Regions from separate parts of the Isoptericola sp. S6320L genome, predicted to be linked through region 3. Evidence: predicted binding sites of a transcription regulator. Region 3 holds the regulator's gene; each other region holds the start of a gene.
What was found. Region 3 encodes HrcA, which represses chaperone genes, less so after heat shock. Its sites were predicted from a motif close to TTNGCACTCGNNNNNNNCGAGTGCNAA; they were not measured.

Region 1 (4,060 bases), on a different contig from region 3:
CCCGAGTCTACGGCGCGCGCCGAGGCCTCCGGGGTGCCGTCCGTCACGCCGGACGCTCCCCCGCGTGGGACGGCGGGCGCCCCGTCCGCCGCTCAGGAGGAGACGACGGCGAGCACCTCGTGCAGCAGCCCCGTGAAGGAGCGCACGCGCTGCACCTGGGCGGCCAGGGGGATCTCGCTCGCGGCGTCGTCACGCCGCAGGCCGACGAAGATCGGCAGGTCGGGGAAGCCCTCGTGCACCGCGTGCACCACGTCGAGATCGGGCCGCCGCTGCGTCGTCGCCAGCACGAGGGCTGCGGGGCGCACCATCGTCACGAGCTCGAGGGAGCGGCGTGTGCTCGCCGGGCCGGTGACGATCCGCGCCGTCTTGCCCTTCGCCGTCAGGGCGGCGGCGAGCGCGTGCGCGGAGAGCGGCACGACCTCGTCGGGCGCCGCGAAGATCAGCACGATGTTGCGCATGCGGCTCGGGTGGTTGGCCGGCGGCCCGCCGTTCTGCACCACCGCCTGCTCGAAGGCCTCCGTGAACGAGCGCAGCGCGTGCAGCGCAGCGGTGGCGAGCACGACCTCGGGGACGGCCCCGGGCCCGGCGAGCACGGTGCGCTCGGCGACGCGGTTCCAGGCCGGCTCCAGGAGGTGCGCCCACCAGACGGCAGGGTCCCCCTGGGCGGGGATCCGCAGGAGGTCGTCGCAGCGGGCCTGGTCGTAGGCGAGGGCGGCGTCGACGACCGCCGACACCTTGCCCGAGGCGTTCTGCCCGGGCCCGCCGTGGCCGGGTGCGGTCTGCGCACCCTGCCCGCCGCCGGGGATCGCGCGCAGGTGCGCCCGGCCCGGGCGCGCCCCGCCGTCGTCGCCGGCCGGAGCCGGCTCGGTCTCGGGCTCGGCCGCCTCCGGGGGCGCGGGCGGGCCGGACCGCTGCGCCTCCTCCAGCTCGTCGACGTCGGCGTCCAGCGCCGCCTGCGCGGCGTCGACGGGCGCGACGCCCTCGAGCGTGAGACGGCGCATGACGAGCAGCCGGGCCACGTCGTCGGGGGTGTACCGCCGGTGCGAGCCGGCCGTGCGGTCGGAGGGTCCGAGCCCGTACCGCCGGTCCCAGGTCCGCAGGGTCGCCGGGGCCACCCCGAGGCGGCGTGCGACCGCCGCGACTGCCAGGCCGGGGCCCGACGGGCGTGACCCGCCCGAGTCCTGGGCCGGTCGCGAGGAGGTCATGCCTCGATTCTGCCAGGGCTGCGCCCGACCGCCACTGCGGCCCCCGGCGCGTCACGATCCGAGACGGGATCCCGTCTCAAAGCAGGTCATCGGTCCGACGAAACCGGTTCATGACCTGGTCAACCCTGTCGCCGCTCCTCAGGGTGGCCAACTTGCGCTACCCCCTTGAACAACCTCTGCACAACTTGTAGGTTGTTCGCCATGACGGAGATCTCAAGACTGCCCGGACCGGTCATGGAGCTGTGGGAGTGGCAGTACCAGGGCGCGTGCCGCGACGCGGACGACACCCTGTTCTTCCACCCCGAGGGCGAGCGCGGGTCCACGCGACGACGACGGGCCGAGGCCGCGAAGGCCATCTGCCACTCGTGCCCGGTGATGATGCAGTGCCGCGAGCAGTCGCTGCGGGTCCGCGAGCCGTACGGCGTCTGGGGCGGGCTCAGCGAGGACGAGCGCAGCGCCGCGCTCGCCGGTCGCGACCGCAAGGTCGGCTGAGCCGGGAGTCCCCCGGAGACATGACGAGGCCCCGCATCACGGATGATGCGGGGCCTCGTGCGTCAGCGTCGAGAGCTGGGGATCAGCTCACGACGACGGCGAGGATGTCGCGCGCGGAGAGCACCAGGTACTCCTCGCCCGCGTACTTGACCTCGGTGCCGCCGTACTTGCTGTAGATGACCTTGTCGCCGACCTTGACGTCGACCGGGACACGGTTGCCCTGGTCGTCGAAACGGCCGTCGCCGACCGCCAGGACCTCGCCCTCCTGGGGCTTCTCCTTGGCGGTGTCCGGGATGACCAGGCCGGAAGCGGTCGTGGTCTCGGCCTCGACGGCCTTGACGACGATCCGGTCCTCGAGCGGCTTGATGGGGACCGACACGTCGGACCTCCTTGTTCGCGATGACTAGCTGGACTGGGACGCACCCTGTCGCTGGCCGTCGTCGCGGGTGCCGGCTCAGCGTGAGCGCTGGGACCAAATCTAGGCAGCCGTTAGCACTCTGACAAGTCGAGTGCCAGGATTCCTCTGCGGGCGTCATCGGCGCACCCCTGCCGCCACGCCTGAGACGATGTCGCCATGGACGCGGCCTCCCTCAGCAAGCTGCTCAGCCCCGAGGGCTGGGCGCTGCTCAACGCCCTGCCACCGTACGACGACCAGCAGGCGATGGTGCTGGCCACGCGGCTCCGTGCCGAGGGGGTCGATCCTGACCTCGCCGCCGCCGCCCTGACCCAGTCACGGTTGCGCGCCAAGGCCCGTGGCAAGCTCGGAGCGTTCGCCGAGGGGATGCTCCTCACCCCCGACGGCCTGGAGCAGGCCACCCGCCTCGTCGTCGCCGCGCAGCACGCCCGCCGCTACCTCGCCGCGGGCGTCACCAAGGTCGCCGACCTCACCTGCGGCATCGGCGCCGACTCCCTCGCCTTCGCCGGCGTCGGCCTCGACGTGCTGGCCACCGACCTCGACGAGGTCACCGCCGCGCTGGCCACGGTCAACCTGCGCGCCTTCCCCGAGGCGTCGGTCCGGCACGCCGACGGACTCGGCATCGACCTCGTCGCGGAGGGCGTCGACGGCGTCTACGCCGACCCGGCCCGCCGGACCCGGGGCGGGCGGCGCATCTTCGACCCGGCGGCCTACGCGCCGCCGCTCGACGCCGTGTGGGCGCTGCGCGATCAGGTGCCGGCCCTCGGCATCAAGGTCGGCCCCGGCATCCCGCACCACGGCCTGCCCGCGGACGCCGAGACCCAGTGGGTCTCCGTCGACGGCGACGTCGTCGAGGCCGGGCTCTGGTTCGGTCCCCTCGCTCCCGACGGCCCCGGCCGCTCCGCGCACGTCCTGCGCGCCGTCGCGGTACCGGCCGACGGCGGTGCACCCGACGGCGCCGAGAGCTCCGGCACGATCACCCGCACCCTGCGTACCGGACCGCAGGACATCGACCTGGTGCCCGACGTCGGGCAGGTCGGCACCTACCTGTACGAGCCGGACGGCGCCGTCGTGCGGGCGGGGCTGGTGGCGCACGCGGCCGACGAGCTCGGGGGCCGGCTCGTGGACCGCACCATCGCCTACGTCACCACCGACGCGCCTGCCCCCGCGCCGCCGTCGGGCACCGCGGCGATCGCGACCGGGTACCGGGTGCTGGACGTCATGCCGTTCAACCTGAAGAAGCTGAAGGCCTATCTGCGCGAGCGCGGCGTCGGGCGGCTCACGGTCAAGAAGCGCGGCACGGCCGTGACCCCGGAGCAGCTCCGCGCCCAGCTCGCCCTCAAGGGCGACGCGGCGGCCACCCTCGTCCTCACCCGGGTGGCCGGCCGCCAGCACGTGCTCGTCGTCGAGCCGCTCGCCAGCGGCCGCTAGGAGGCAGCGGCCACCCCCGCGGCGTGGAACCATGGCCCCATGCCGCTGGACTTCGCGCCGTCCCCTCGCTCGAGCGTCGGCCTCGAGTGGGAGCTCGCGCTCGTCGACGCCGACTCCGGCAACCTCCGGCAGGTGGCGCCCGCCGTGATGGACGCGCTCGCCGCGGACGAGCGGGCCCGGTACGTGAAGCCGGAGTTCCTGCGCAACACCCTCGAGGTCGTCTCGGACGTGTGCGACACGGTCGGGTCCGCGGTCCGCGACCTGGAGGCCGGCATCGCGGCGATCCGGGACGTCATCGAGCCGATGCGGGCGGAGATCATGGGCGCCGGCACCCATCCGTTCGCGCACTGGTCGCAACAGCAGGTCACCGACAAGCAGCGGTACGCCACGGTCGTGGACCGCACCCAGGTGTGGGGACGCCAGCAGGTCGTCTACGGCGTGCACGTGCACGTCGGGATCGAGGACCGCGCCAAGGTGCTGCCGATCGTGCGGTCCCTGCTGGTCTACGTCGCCCACC
Region 2 (4,060 bases), on a different contig from region 3:
GCAGCGTGTTGACGCGCGAGAACGGCTTGGAGCCGAAGAACCCCCGGTAGGCGGCCAGCGGGCTGGGGTGCGCGGACTCCACCGTGGGGGTCTCGCCCAGCCACGGTTTCAGCGAGGCGGCGTCACGCCCCCACAGGATCGCGACGAGCGGTCCGCCGCGGGCCACGAGCGTCTTGATCGCGGCCTCCGTCACCTGCTCCCAGCCCTTGCCGCGGTGCGACGCCGGTTCCCCCGGCCGCACCGTGAGCACCCGGTTGAGCATCATCACGCCCTGGTCCGCCCACGGGCTCAGGTCGCCCGACGACGGCGGAGGAGCGCCGACGTCGTCGGCCAGCTCCGTGTAGATGTTCGCCAGGGACTTGGGGACCGGGCGGACGTCCGGCTGGACGGAGAAGGACAGGCCCATCGGGTGACCCGGCGTCGGGTACGGGTCCTGGCCGACCACCAGGACGCGCACGTCGGCCAGCGGACGGCGGAACGCGGCGAAGACGTCGCCCGGTGCCGGCAGGTACGTGCGCCCGGCCGCCACCTCGGCGCGCAGGAAGTCGCCCATCGCGTGGATCTGGGGCTCGACGTCGGCGAGCGCCGCCGCCCAGTCCGGTGCCATCACGGTGTCCAGGGCGGGGCGCGTCGTCGTCGGGGAGTCCACGCACGCGACGCTAGCGCACTCGCGACGCGCGGCCCAGGATGCCCGGGACAGCGCCCGAGGTGCCCCATACTGGCCGCTATGAGCGAGATGCTGGTCCAGGACATCGACACCACGACGGAGGCGCCGTCGTCGGCCACCGGAGCCGGTGCGCTGACCGACCGGGAGCGCGAGATCCTCGCCTTCGAGAAGCAGTGGTGGAAGTACGCCGGCTCGAAGGAGCAGGCCGTGCGCGAGCTCTTCGACATGTCGGCCACCCGGTACTACCAGGTGCTCAACGCGCTGCTCGACACGCCCGCGGCGCTCGAGCACGACCCGATGCTGGTCAAGCGCCTCCGCCGGATGCGGGCCACCCGGCAGCGGGCGCGCACGGCTCGCCGACTCGACGGCACGACCGGCTGACCTGCGGTGGCGCGATACTGAACAAGGGCTGTAGGTCTCGGCGCGGGGAACCGCTACCCTGTCCGGCGTGACCAAGAGCCAGTACCCGTTCCCGCCCGACGAGTTCGACGTCCGCGGTCCGGAGGGCGCGCCGGTGGGTGTCCACCGCGAGCCCCGGAGCGGGTGGAGCTCGGTCTGGCCGTTCCTGCTCGTCGCCGTGGTCTTCGCCGGCCTGGGCGTCGGGATCATCTCCTTCCTGTCCGACGGCGGCGACACGCCCACGGACAACCCGCCCGTGGCGTCCGAGCAGTCCGCCTCCGCAGAGGGTTCTGGCGAGGGCGAGGGCTCCGAGGGCGAAGGGTCCGGCGAGGAGCCCACCGACGGCTCGGGCGACGAGGGTGACGAGGGCGAGGGCGCCGAGGGCGACGAGTCCGAGGAGCCGTCCGAGGAGCCGAGCGACGAGGCCGCCGAGATGCCGGGCGACCCGGCGGCGGCTGACCTGTCGGCGCGCGTCGTGGTCTGGAACGACATCTCGGGGGCGGAGGCCGCGGGGCAGGCCGGTGCGACGGCCGATCTCGTCACGGGTGCCGGATTCGCCGACGTCGGCGCTCTCGATGCACCGGCGGCGCCGGTTACGCTCGCGGGCGTCTACGACGAGACCACGGTCCTGTTCGCCGACGGGCGAGCGGACACGGCGACCGCGGTCGCGGAGGCGGTGGGCGCCGCCCCGGCGAACGTGCAGCTGTCCGACGACCTCACGAACAGCCCGACCGACGCCGTCTGGGTGATCATCAAGGAGCCCGTCGGCTGAACCGGCGCGGTCCGCGGGGATCGCGACACCCTGGATTCGGATGCTTCCCTTCGAGTGACCTCCGCCACTAGTCTCCTGTCCACTGCGGGGCGCCGGCCCCGTGTGCCAGAACGATGAGGAGAAGTAGATGGCCCAGGGCACCGTCAAGTGGTTCAACGCCGAGAAGGGGTACGGCTTCGTCACGCCGGCCGACGGCGGACAGGACCTGTTCGTCCACTTCAGCTCGATCCAGGCAGACGGGTACCGCACCCTCGACGAGGGGCAGCAGGTGGAGTTCGAGGTCGGCCAGGGCCAGAAGGGCCCGCAGGCGGAGCAGGTCCGCCCGCTCTGATCGTGCTGACCTAGACGTGCAGCGTCGGCGAGGGCCGGCGTCCGACGGCGCATCGATGCGTCGGGGGCGCCGGCCTTCGTCGTGTCCGGGTCCCGCCGTCGGGCGCTGACCTGGCCGGACCGGGCGCCACTGGAGCGCCACGGTGCGCTGGCGGCGGAACGTCTTGCACTCTCGGGGGGAGAGTGCCAATAATGGGTTAGCACTCTCGGCCGTCGAGTGACAGCCGGGGTGAACAACCTTGGTCGAAAGGTGAGGCACGCCCACGCCCGTGATGTGAACGGTGCGGGGGCGCGTCGTCCGTCGCGGGCACCGGCCGACCATCCACCAGCCACAGCGGAGGATCAGTCCCCATGGCCAAGATCATCGCGTTCGACGAGGAAGCTCGTCGGAGCATGGAGCGCGGGCTCAACCAGCTCGCCGACACCGTCAAGGTCACGCTCGGCCCCAAGGGCCGCAACGTCGTCCTGGACAAGAAGTGGGGCGCCCCCACGATCACCAACGACGGTGTCTCCATCGCCAAGGAGATCGAGCTCGAGGACGCGTTCGAGAAGATCGGCGCCGAGCTCGTCAAGGAGGTCGCCAAGAAGACCGACGACGTCGCGGGTGACGGCACCACCACCGCGACCGTGCTCGCCCAGGCGCTCGTGCGCGAGGGCCTGCGCGTCGTCGCCGCCGGCGCCAACCCGATCGCCGTCAAGCGCGGCATCGAGAAGGCCGTCGAGGCCGTGACCGAGCAGCTGCTCAACGCCGCGGTCGACGTCGAGACCAAGGAGCAGATCGCTGCCACGGCCGCGATCTCCGCCGGCGACCTCGCCATCGGCGAGCTCATCGCCGAGGCCCTCGACAAGGTGGGCAAGGAAGGCGTCATCACCGTCGAGGAGTCGAACACGTTCGGCCTCGAGCTCGAGCTCACCGAGGGTATGCGCTTCGACAAGGGCTTCCTCGCCCGCTACTTCGAGACGGACCCGGAGCGCCAGGAGGCCGTCCTCGAGGACCCGTACGTCCTGATCGTCGAGTCGAAGATCTCGAACGTCAAGGACATGCTGCCGCTGCTCGACCAGGTCATGAAGTCGGGTCGTTCGCTGCTGATCATCGCCGAGGACGTCGAGGGCGAGGCCCTGGCGACCCTGGTGCTGAACAAGATCCGCGGCACCTTCAAGTCCGTCGCCGTCAAGGCTCCGGGCTTCGGCGACCGCCGCAAGGCCATGCTGCAGGACATCGCGGTGCTCACCGGCGGCCAGGTCATCACCGAGACGGTGGGCCTCAAGCTGGAGAACGCCACGCTCGAGGAGCTCGGCCAGGCCCGCAAGGTCGTCGTCACCAAGGACGAGACCACGATCGTCGAGGGCACCGGCGACGCCGACCTCATCGCCGGTCGCGTGCAGCAGATCCGCTCCGAGATCGAGAAGTCCGACTCGGACTACGACCGCGAGAAGCTGCAGGAGCGCCTCGCCAAGCTGGCCGGCGGCGTCGCCGTCATCAAGGCCGGCGCGGCCACCGAGGTGGAGCTCAAGGAGCGCAAGCACCGCATCGAGGACGCCGTGCGCAACGCCAAGGCTGCCGTCGAGGAGGGCATCGTCGCCGGTGGTGGCGTCGCGCTCATCCAGGCCGGTGCCGCTGCGTTCGCCAAGCTCGAGCTCGAGGGCGACGAGGCGACCGGTGCGCAGATCGTCAACGCGGCGATCTCGGCCCCGCTGAAGCAGATCGCCATCAACGCCGGCCTCGAGGGCGGCGTCGTGGCGGAGAAGGTCCGCGGTCTCACCCCGGGTCACGGCCTCAACGCCGCGACCGGTGTGTACGAGGACCTGCTGGCCGCGGGCGTCAACGACCCGGTCAAGGTCACGCGCTCCGCGCTGCAGAACGCTGCGTCGATCGCCGCGCTGTTCCTCAC
Region 3 (4,060 bases):
ACGGGGCCGGACCCCGAGTCCGCGCACTGGCCGCGGACGACGAGGACGTCGTCGTCGACCGCGGCGAGGAGCTCGGTGACGAGCCGGGTCTTGCCGATCCCGGCCTCGCCGGACAGCAGCACGGTGTCGCCGTGGCCGTGCACGGCCGCCGCCAGGGTGTCGCGGAGGGTCGTGAGCTGGCCGGCGCGCCCGACCAGCGGGGAGGCATCGAGTGGCACCCTGCCATCGTGCCAGGTGATCCTGCCGCGCAGGTCCGGGCGCAGGTCCGGGCGCAGGTCCGGTCGCAGGGTCGCGCTCATGCCGGCCGGCGCCCCCGCACGGCGAGGCGGGGGAGCCGGAGCCACGACGGGCCTGCCGTCGCCGGGACACGGGGACCGGCTGCATCGCGCTCCCTGGCCTGCCGCACCCGCTCGGCGCGCCGGACCTGCTCCGACTCCTGCAGACGGTGGAGCGTGTGGTGCTCGAGGGGGTGCATAGTCGCCTCCGTGGTCAAGGCGGGCCGCCGCTCGGCCCTCCGTACGACGAGCCTGGGCGTCTGAGGCAGGCGTCGGCATCGGGCAGCCGCCTCGTCTCTCGCGACCGGCCGGGCCGTCGCTGCCCCTGAGGTACCTCACGCCGGCACGGGGGCCGGTCCGTGTCGGTGTCCGTGGAGACGCGTAGGATGGCACTCAGCGATCGAGAGTGCTAAAGGTACGGCCGCGCGAACGACAGCCAGATGTGCTCGGTGGAGGGAGGCGCAGGAGTGAGCGAGGAACGTCGTCTCGAGGTGCTGCGCGCCATCGTGGAGGACTACGTCACCACCCGGGAGCCCGTGGGCTCGCGCGTCCTGACCGAGCGGCACCGCCTCGGTGTCTCGCCCGCCACGATCCGCAACGACATGGCGGCGCTCGAGGAGGAGGGATACATCGCCCAGCCGCACACGTCGGCCGGGCGGGTGCCCACCGACGCCGGCTACCGGCTCTTCGTCGACCGTCTCGCCGAGGTGCGGCCCCTGACGATCCCGCAGAAGCGGGCCATCGAGACGTTCCTGTCCGAGGCCGTCGACCTGGACGACGTCCTGGTCCGGGCGGGCCGGCTGATCGCCCAGCTCACCGGCCAGGTGGCCGTGGTGCAGTACCCGTCGCTGCGCCGGTCCGGGCTGCGCCACCTCGAGATCGTCCCGGTGGCCCGCGACCGCCTGCTCGTCGTCGTCATCACCGACACGGGGCGGGTCGAGCAGCGCTTCTGCGAGCTGCCCGGCACCGCCGACGGTGTCAGCGCTCTCGACGAGGTCACCCTGGCCGAGCTGCGTGCCCGCTTCAACGCCGCCGCCGCCGGCAAGCGGCTCGCGGAGCTGCCCGTCGCCTTCGCCGCCGTGGTGGAGGCCGTCGGCCCGGACCTGGCGGGTGTCGCCGGCGCCGTGGCGGACCTGGTGGTCGACACCCTCGGCCAGGAGAACGAGGAACGGATCGTGCTCGCGGGCACGGCCAACCTCGCCCGTTCCGAGTCCACCTTCGAGCAGGGGCTCAGCCCGGTGCTGGAGGCGCTCGAGGAACAGGTCATCCTGCTGGGTCTGCTGACCGAGATGTCGAGCGACGGCGTGGGCGTGCGGATCGGTCACGAGAACCGGCTCGACGGCCTCACCGAGGCCTCGGTCGTCGTCTCCGACTACGGGTCCGGCGGCGACCCCGTCGCGACCCTCGGCTCGATCGGGCCCACCCGGATGGACTACCCCGGCACCATCGCCTCGGTGCATGCCGTGGCCCGCTACCTCTCCCGCGTGCTGCCGAGCTGAGCCACGCGGAAACCCTGACCAGACTGCGTACGTCACCGAAGAGAGAACTGTGACCGACTACTACGAGACCCTGGGCGTCCAGCGCGACGCCTCGCCCGAGCAGATCAAGAAGGCATACCGCAAGCTCGCCCGCGAGCTGCACCCGGACGTCGCCGGGGCTGCCGGTGAGGAGAAGTTCAAGGACGTCGCCCGCGCCTACGAGGTGCTGTCGAACCGCGAGAAGCGCGAGCAGTACGACCACGGCGTCGACCCGACGGCACCGGGCGGGGGCGCCGGCGGCGGCTTCGGCCAGGGCTTCGGCTTCCAGGACATCTTCGAGACGTTCTTCGGCGGCGGCCAGGCCTCCGGGCCCGTGCCGCGCGCCCGACGGGGCCAGGACGCGCTCGTGCGCATGGACATCGACCTCGTCGAGGCCACGTTCGGCGCCAAGCGCGAGCTGCAGGTCGACACCGCGGTGGTGTGCGGCACCTGCGGCGGCAACGGGTGCCGGCCCGGCACCGACGTGCGCACCTGCGACGTCTGCCACGGCCGCGGCAACGTCCAGCGCGTCGCCCGCTCGTTCCTCGGACAGGTCATGACGACGGCCCCGTGCGCCGCGTGCCAGGGCTTCGGCACGGTCATCCCGGAGCCGTGCGCGGAGTGCTCCGGCGACGGCCGCGTCCGCTCCCGCCGGAGCCTGACGGTCAACGTCCCGGCCGGCGTCGACACCGGCACCCGGATCAAGCTGACCTCGCAGGGCGAGGTCGGCCCGGGCGGCGGCCCCGCCGGGGACCTGTACGTCGAGATCCGCGAGAAGGCCCACGACGTCTTCGTGCGCCGCGGCGACGACCTGCACTGCACCCTCCCGGTGCCCATGACGGCCGCGGCGCTCGGGACCGTGCTCGAGCTGGACACCCTCGACGGCGTCGAGGAGATCGACCTGCGCCCCGGCACCCAGCCGGGCCAGATCCTCACCCTCAAGGGCCTCGGCGTCGGACACCTGCACGGCAACGGTCGCGGCGACCTGAACATCCACGTCGAGGTGCAGGTGCCCACCGAGCTGGACGAGGAGCAGACCACCCTGCTGCACCAGCTCGCCGGCCTGCGGGGGGAGGAGCGGCCCGAGCCGCGGCTCGTGGCAGCGCACCCCGGCGTCTTCTCGCGCCTCAAGGACAAGCTGAGCGGCCGCTGACGTGAGCGCGCCCGTCTTCCTCTCGACGGACGACCTGAGCCGGGTCGCCCCGGGCGAGGTCTTCGTGCTGGGCGGCGACGAGGGCCGCCACGCCGGGGTCGTCCAGCGGCGGGGCCCCGGCGAGAGCCTCGACGTGGTCGACGGCGCCGGCACCCGGCTGCGTGCCGTCGTCGACTCCGTCGACGGCAGCGACGTCCGGCTGCGGGTCGCCGAGCGCGTCACCGAACCCGCGCCCGCCGTCGTGCTCACCCTCGTGCAGGCGCTCGCCAAGGGCGACCGCGACCACCTCGCGGTCGAGGCCGCCGTGGAGGTCGGGGTGGACGCCGTCGTGCCGTGGCAGGCGGACCGGTCCGTCGTCGTCTGGCGCGGGCCGCGGGCCGCGAAGTCCCGGGCGCGGTGGGAGTCGACCGTGCGCTCCGCCGTGAAGCAGGCGCGCCGGGCCTGGCTGCCCGCCGTGTCCGAGCACGTCACCACCAAGCAGCTCGCGGCACGGACCCGGGAGGTCGTCGGCGCCGGGGGAGTCGTCGTCGTCCTCCACGAGGAGGCGACGACGGCGCTCGCGGAGGTCGCGCTGCCCGCCCCGGGGGCGGGCTCGCCGGCTGCCGCACCGGAGCTGCTCGTGGTCGTGGGGCCGGAGGGCGGCATCGGCGAGGCCGAGCTCGCGTCCCTCGCCGACGCGGGGGCGACGGCGGCGCGCCTCGGGCCGCACGTGCTGCGCACCTCGACCGCCGGGCCGGTCGCCGTGGCGCTCCTGAGCGAACGTCTGGGCCGGTGGCGGTAGCGTGGACGGTATGAACGACACCACCGACCCCGAGTGCCTGTTCTGCAGGATCGTCGCCGGGGAGCTGCCTGCCGACGTCGTGGAGACCACCGAGCGCGTCGTCGCGTTCCGGGACATCGACCCGCAGGCCCCCGTGCACGTCCTCGTCGTCCCCAAGGAGCACCACGGGGACGTCTCCGTGCTCGCGGCGGCCGACCCGGGACTGCTCGCGGAGGTGGTCGAGGTCGCCGACACCGTGGCGCACGACCTCGCGGACGGGCAGTACCGGTTCATCTTCAACTCCGGCCCGCGCGCGGGTCAGAGCGTCTTCCACGTGCACGGGCACGTCATCGCC
Region 4 (4,060 bases), on a different contig from region 3:
CAGGCCCACCTGGGACCACAGGCTCGGCACGTCCAGCGCGAGGTGCGGGTCGTTGGCGAGGATCGGCGCGCCCGACTCCGTGAGGTCGCCGGAGACGACCCACGAGTTGGACCCGGCGCCGTCACCGGTGCCGACGAGCACGGGGACCGCGTCCAGCGCCGTGGCGGCGGAGGCGACGGCACCGTCGAGGGCCCCGCTGCCCCAGGCCATGTCGGTCGGCGCGGTGCGCGAGCCCTGACGCCCGCTCTCCCGGACGAGGTCGCTCTCGGCCAGGATCGGGGTGTTGCCGCCCTCGGCGAAGCTCGGGAAGAGCTCGTCCACGAGCTCGACGTCCTCCAGCGCGCCGTACGCGAGCGCCCGGTCGAGCTCGTCGTCGTAGTTGCCGCGCAGGTCCCAGGCCATCGCCTTGAGCCACGCGAGCGAGTCGACCGGGTCCCAGGGGGCCGGGGCCGCGACGTCGACCGTGGCGCCGAGCACCGTGTACTCGAGGGCGATCTGGTCCGGGCTGCGGTCGGCGAGGTAGGCGTTCACCCCTTGCGCGTACGCCTGCAGGTAGCTGCGCGACTCCGGCGAGATGAGGTTCCACTCCTGCTCGGCCACCTCGCGCCAGCCGAAGGTGCGGATGACCTTGTCCGCGTCGATCGCGGTGGGGACGTCACCGACGAGCTCGGCGAGCCTCCCGGCCGTGACGTGGCGGCGGTAGTCCATCTCGAAGAACCGTTCCTGGGCGTGGAGGTAGCCCTGGGCGGCGAAGAGGTCCTCCGCGGTCGAGGCGTACACCTGCGGCACGCCCTGCTCGTCCCGGTGGACGGTGACCTCCCCGGTGAGACCGGGGACGTTCTGGGTCCCGGAGGTCTCCGGCAGCGGCTTGCGGACCGTGACGACGGTGAACGTCACGGTCGCGACGAGGGCGAGCGCCACGACGACCGCGACCCCCACCGCCGTCCGGCGCAGGCGCGAGCGGGGCGCCGGGGCGGTCTCGTCCTCGCCGGTGTCCTCCGTCGTGGGGGTCTCGTCGGGCTCGTTCGCTGAGGGGAGGTCGCTCGCTGACACGCAGGCGAGACTACCGTCCGCGTATGATTGGCACTCGCATCATCTGAGTGCCAGCCCGACGAGGAGAACCCCGTGCCCACCTACGCCTACCGGTGCGCCGACTGCGGCCACGCCTTCGACATCCACCAGGCGTTCACCGACGACTCGCTGACCGTCTGCCCCGAGTGCTCCGGACGGCTGCGCAAGCAGTACGGCTCGGTGGGCGTGACGTTCAAGGGCTCCGGCTTCTACCGGACCGACTCGCGCAGCGGCGCCAAGAGCTCCGGCGGCTCGTCGTCCGGCGACTCGGGCTCGTCCGCCAAGAAGTCCGGCGGCTCCGACAAGGGTTCGTCCTCGAGCTCGTCGGGCTCGAGCACGTCGGGTTCCGGTTCGTCGGGCTCGTCCGGCGCGTCGGGGTCCGGCTCCAGCGGCAGCTCGTCGAAGGCCGCCTCCGCCTGACCCGGCCGGCCGAGGCCACCCCCGGCCGAGGTCGTCCACCGACGGGCGCCACGGCGCCGCTGCTGCCGGCTCGCCGGCCCTAGCGTGCCCGGCATGGAGCCCTCCACCACCTCCCGCCTGGCTCGTCTCGCGCGTACCGTCGTCTGGCGCGGCCGGTTCGTCGTCGCCGCCCTGTGCTGCGGCCTGGCGGCCGGCGCGACCGTCCACGCGGTGCGGCCCGAGGCGCCGCCCACCCGCGAGGTGGTCGTCACCGCCCGGGAGGTGCCGGCGGGCGAGCCCTTGCGCGCGGCCGACCTCGGCACGGCCACGGTGGCGGCCGAGCTCGCGCCCGACGGCCTGCTGACCGACCCGGCCGACGCCGTCGGCCGCTCCCCCGCCGTCGACCTCGCCCCCGGCATCCCCGTGCACGCCGACCTGGTCCCGGGCGGCGGCCTGGCCGACCGGGCGCCCGAGGGCACGGTCGTCGTCGGTGTGCGGCTGACCGAAGCCGCGTGGCTGCGCCCCGGCGACCGGGTCGACCTGCTCGGCACCGACGACGCCGCCGACCGCCTCGCGCGGCGGGCGCTCGTCCTGCCGCGGCTCCCCGCCGACGACGGCGCACCGGGCGCGGGCGGCCTGCTCGGCTCGGCGGCACCCGCCACCGCGGACGCCGCCGTGACGCTGGTGGCGGTGGATCCGGACGAGGCGGCCGCCGTGTCGGCCGCGGCCGGGTGGGGCGCCGTCGCCGCCGTGCTCGTCCCGTGAGCGTGCTCGTACCCTGGTCCGGCGGGAGCGACACGCGCTCCCCCACCTCGGGAGGACACACCAAGCATGCTGGCCGGATTCAAGACCTTCATCCTGCGGGGCAACGTCGTCGACCTCGCCGTCGGGCTCGCCATCGGGGCCGCGTTCGCCGGCGTCGTCACCGGCCTCATGGACGGCCTGCTCAACCCGCTCATCGCGGCGGTGTTCGGCCAGCCCGACATCTCCGGGGTGTGGTCGTTCGAGGTCAACGGCGCGATGTTCAGCATCGGCATCGTCTTGCAGGCCGTGCTGAACTTCCTGCTGGTCGCCGTCGCGCTCTACTTCCTCGTCGTCATGCCGATGAACAAGCTCGCCGAACGCCGCCGCCGGGTCGAGGACGAGGTCGCCGAGGAGCCGGAGGCGGACCTCGCTCTGCTCACCGAGATCCGCGACCTGCTCGCCGTGCAGGCCCGCCGGCCCTGACCTGGCCCGCGCCGGGACGGGTCACCAGTGCGGCGGCACGTCCCGGCGCAGGCGCTCGTCGTTCGAGTCGTGGCCACCCTCGTCGTCGGTGGTGGCCCCCCACACGGTCTCGCGCTCGCTGCCCCGGCGCACGGCGCGCCGCGGACCGCGCCGACCCGTTCGGGGCGCGTCCGGCCGGTCCGGTGTCCCCGGGCTCGCGGGGGCCGTCGTGTCCCTGTGCGGGGTCTCGTCGGAGGGCGTCACGGCCCCATTGTCTCCCGCGGGTCCTTGACGACCTCGTCCGGCTCGTCGTCGGCCAGCACCGGCACCACGACCTCGGGCGGCACCGGCACGCCGCCGGGGGTCCCGACCCGGTCGTCACGAACCTGCTGCACCAGCCGGCGCACGCGGTCCGCCTCGCCCTCCGGGTCCAGGAACGCCGCCGCCGACCACACCTGCGCGACGGTCCAGCCGAGGCCCTCGAGACGCTGGGCCAGCTGCCGGTCACGGACCCGCACGGACGGCTCGGCCACGTACTCGGCGTCGTCGGTGAGCACCGCCACCAGCAGCTCGCCCGGCAGGTCCGGGTGGCCCACCACCAGCGGGATCCGGTCGCCGTCGCCGGTGCCGTAGTCGGTCTCGACGAGGTAGCCCAGCCGCCACAGCCGTTCGCCCAGGTCCATCAGGAGGCGGTCCGGCACGCGGCCCGCGTCGATCCCGTTGCCCAGCTCCACCTGGTCCGCGACGCCCGAGCGCCGCTCGGCCAGCTCGAGGACGTCGCGCAGCAGCCGCGGTCCGGCGCCCCGCAGGCGGTCCGGGTCGAGGGCGTCCGCCGGGAAGCAGGACACCACGTGCAGGCGACGCCGCGTCGCACCGAGCGCGCCCAGCAGCATCGCCGCCCCGCCGTCGTCCCCGAGGACGCCGAACCGGTGCAGCACGCGCCCGTGCGGCGTCCGGCCGAAGCCGAGCGAGAGCAGGATCGTGTCGCGCGAGAGCCCGGCCACCCCCGTGATGTCGGCGACGACCACGGGCTCGGCGCGCCGTCCGGAGAAGAACGGGGCGAGCGCCGGGTTGGCGCGCACCTCGGCCAGCAACGCCTCGCGGATCCGGTCCGCGTGCGCGGCGGTGACCGTGACGATGCCCAGGGCCTCCTCGGGTCGGGTCAGTGCGTGCTCGATGGACACCTCGACGACGCGGTCCACCTCGGCCCGCGTGCTCTCGACGGCCCCGGAGGTCGGGTCCGGCATGCCCGTGCCGTCCACCACGTCGAGCTGGACGAGCGCCTCCGGCCGCGGCAGCGGGGCGGGCCGCAGCAGGCCCTCGTAGCCGTGCGCCGCGAGCAGCCGCGTGAGCTCCGGGTCGCGGCGGTTCTCGCGGGGCTGCA

Region 1: a site for HrcA is predicted at 2,187-2,213, ahead of groES (co-chaperone GroES). Genes of this name have one in related genera too.
Region 2: a site for HrcA is predicted at 2,332-2,358, ahead of groL (chaperonin GroEL). Genes of this name have one in related genera too.
Region 4: a site for HrcA is predicted at 1,081-1,107, ahead of MWU57_RS13860 (FmdB family zinc ribbon protein). Genes of this name have one in related genera too.

What each region holds. Positions count from the first base shown of each region.
Region 1 is NZ_JALKAT010000024.1:17,177-21,236, forward strand. Features, by position in the region: gene MWU57_RS12780 (MerR family transcriptional regulator) at 93-1,205, opposite strand; gene MWU57_RS12785 (WhiB family transcriptional regulator) at 1,407-1,697, shown strand; gene groES (co-chaperone GroES) at 1,780-2,076, opposite strand; gene MWU57_RS12795 (class I SAM-dependent methyltransferase) at 2,272-3,543, shown strand; gene MWU57_RS12800 (glutamate--cysteine ligase) at 3,583-4,060, shown strand, end outside.
Region 2 is NZ_JALKAT010000005.1:75,579-79,638, reverse strand. Features, by position in the region: gene MWU57_RS04720 (uracil-DNA glycosylase) at 1-607, opposite strand, end outside; gene MWU57_RS04715 (DUF3263 domain-containing protein) at 737-1,048, shown strand; gene MWU57_RS18330 (LytR C-terminal domain-containing protein) at 1,116-1,838, shown strand; gene MWU57_RS04705 (cold-shock protein) at 1,966-2,169, shown strand; gene groL (chaperonin GroEL) at 2,520-4,060, shown strand, end outside.
Region 3 is NZ_JALKAT010000016.1:45,843-49,902, reverse strand. Features, by position in the region: gene MWU57_RS18110 (AAA family ATPase) at 1-218, opposite strand, end outside; gene hrcA (heat-inducible transcriptional repressor HrcA) at 743-1,774, shown strand; gene dnaJ (molecular chaperone DnaJ) at 1,824-2,945, shown strand; gene MWU57_RS10635 (16S rRNA (uracil(1498)-N(3))-methyltransferase) at 2,947-3,726, shown strand; gene MWU57_RS10630 (HIT domain-containing protein) at 3,737-4,060, shown strand, end outside.
Region 4 is NZ_JALKAT010000028.1:27,736-31,795, forward strand. Features, by position in the region: gene MWU57_RS13855 (penicillin acylase family protein) at 1-939, opposite strand, end outside; gene MWU57_RS13860 (FmdB family zinc ribbon protein) at 1,126-1,491, shown strand; gene MWU57_RS13865 (SAF domain-containing protein) at 1,585-2,235, shown strand; gene mscL (large conductance mechanosensitive channel protein MscL) at 2,302-2,697, shown strand; gene MWU57_RS13875 (hypothetical protein) at 2,719-2,940, opposite strand; gene MWU57_RS13880 (hypothetical protein) at 2,937-4,060, opposite strand, start outside.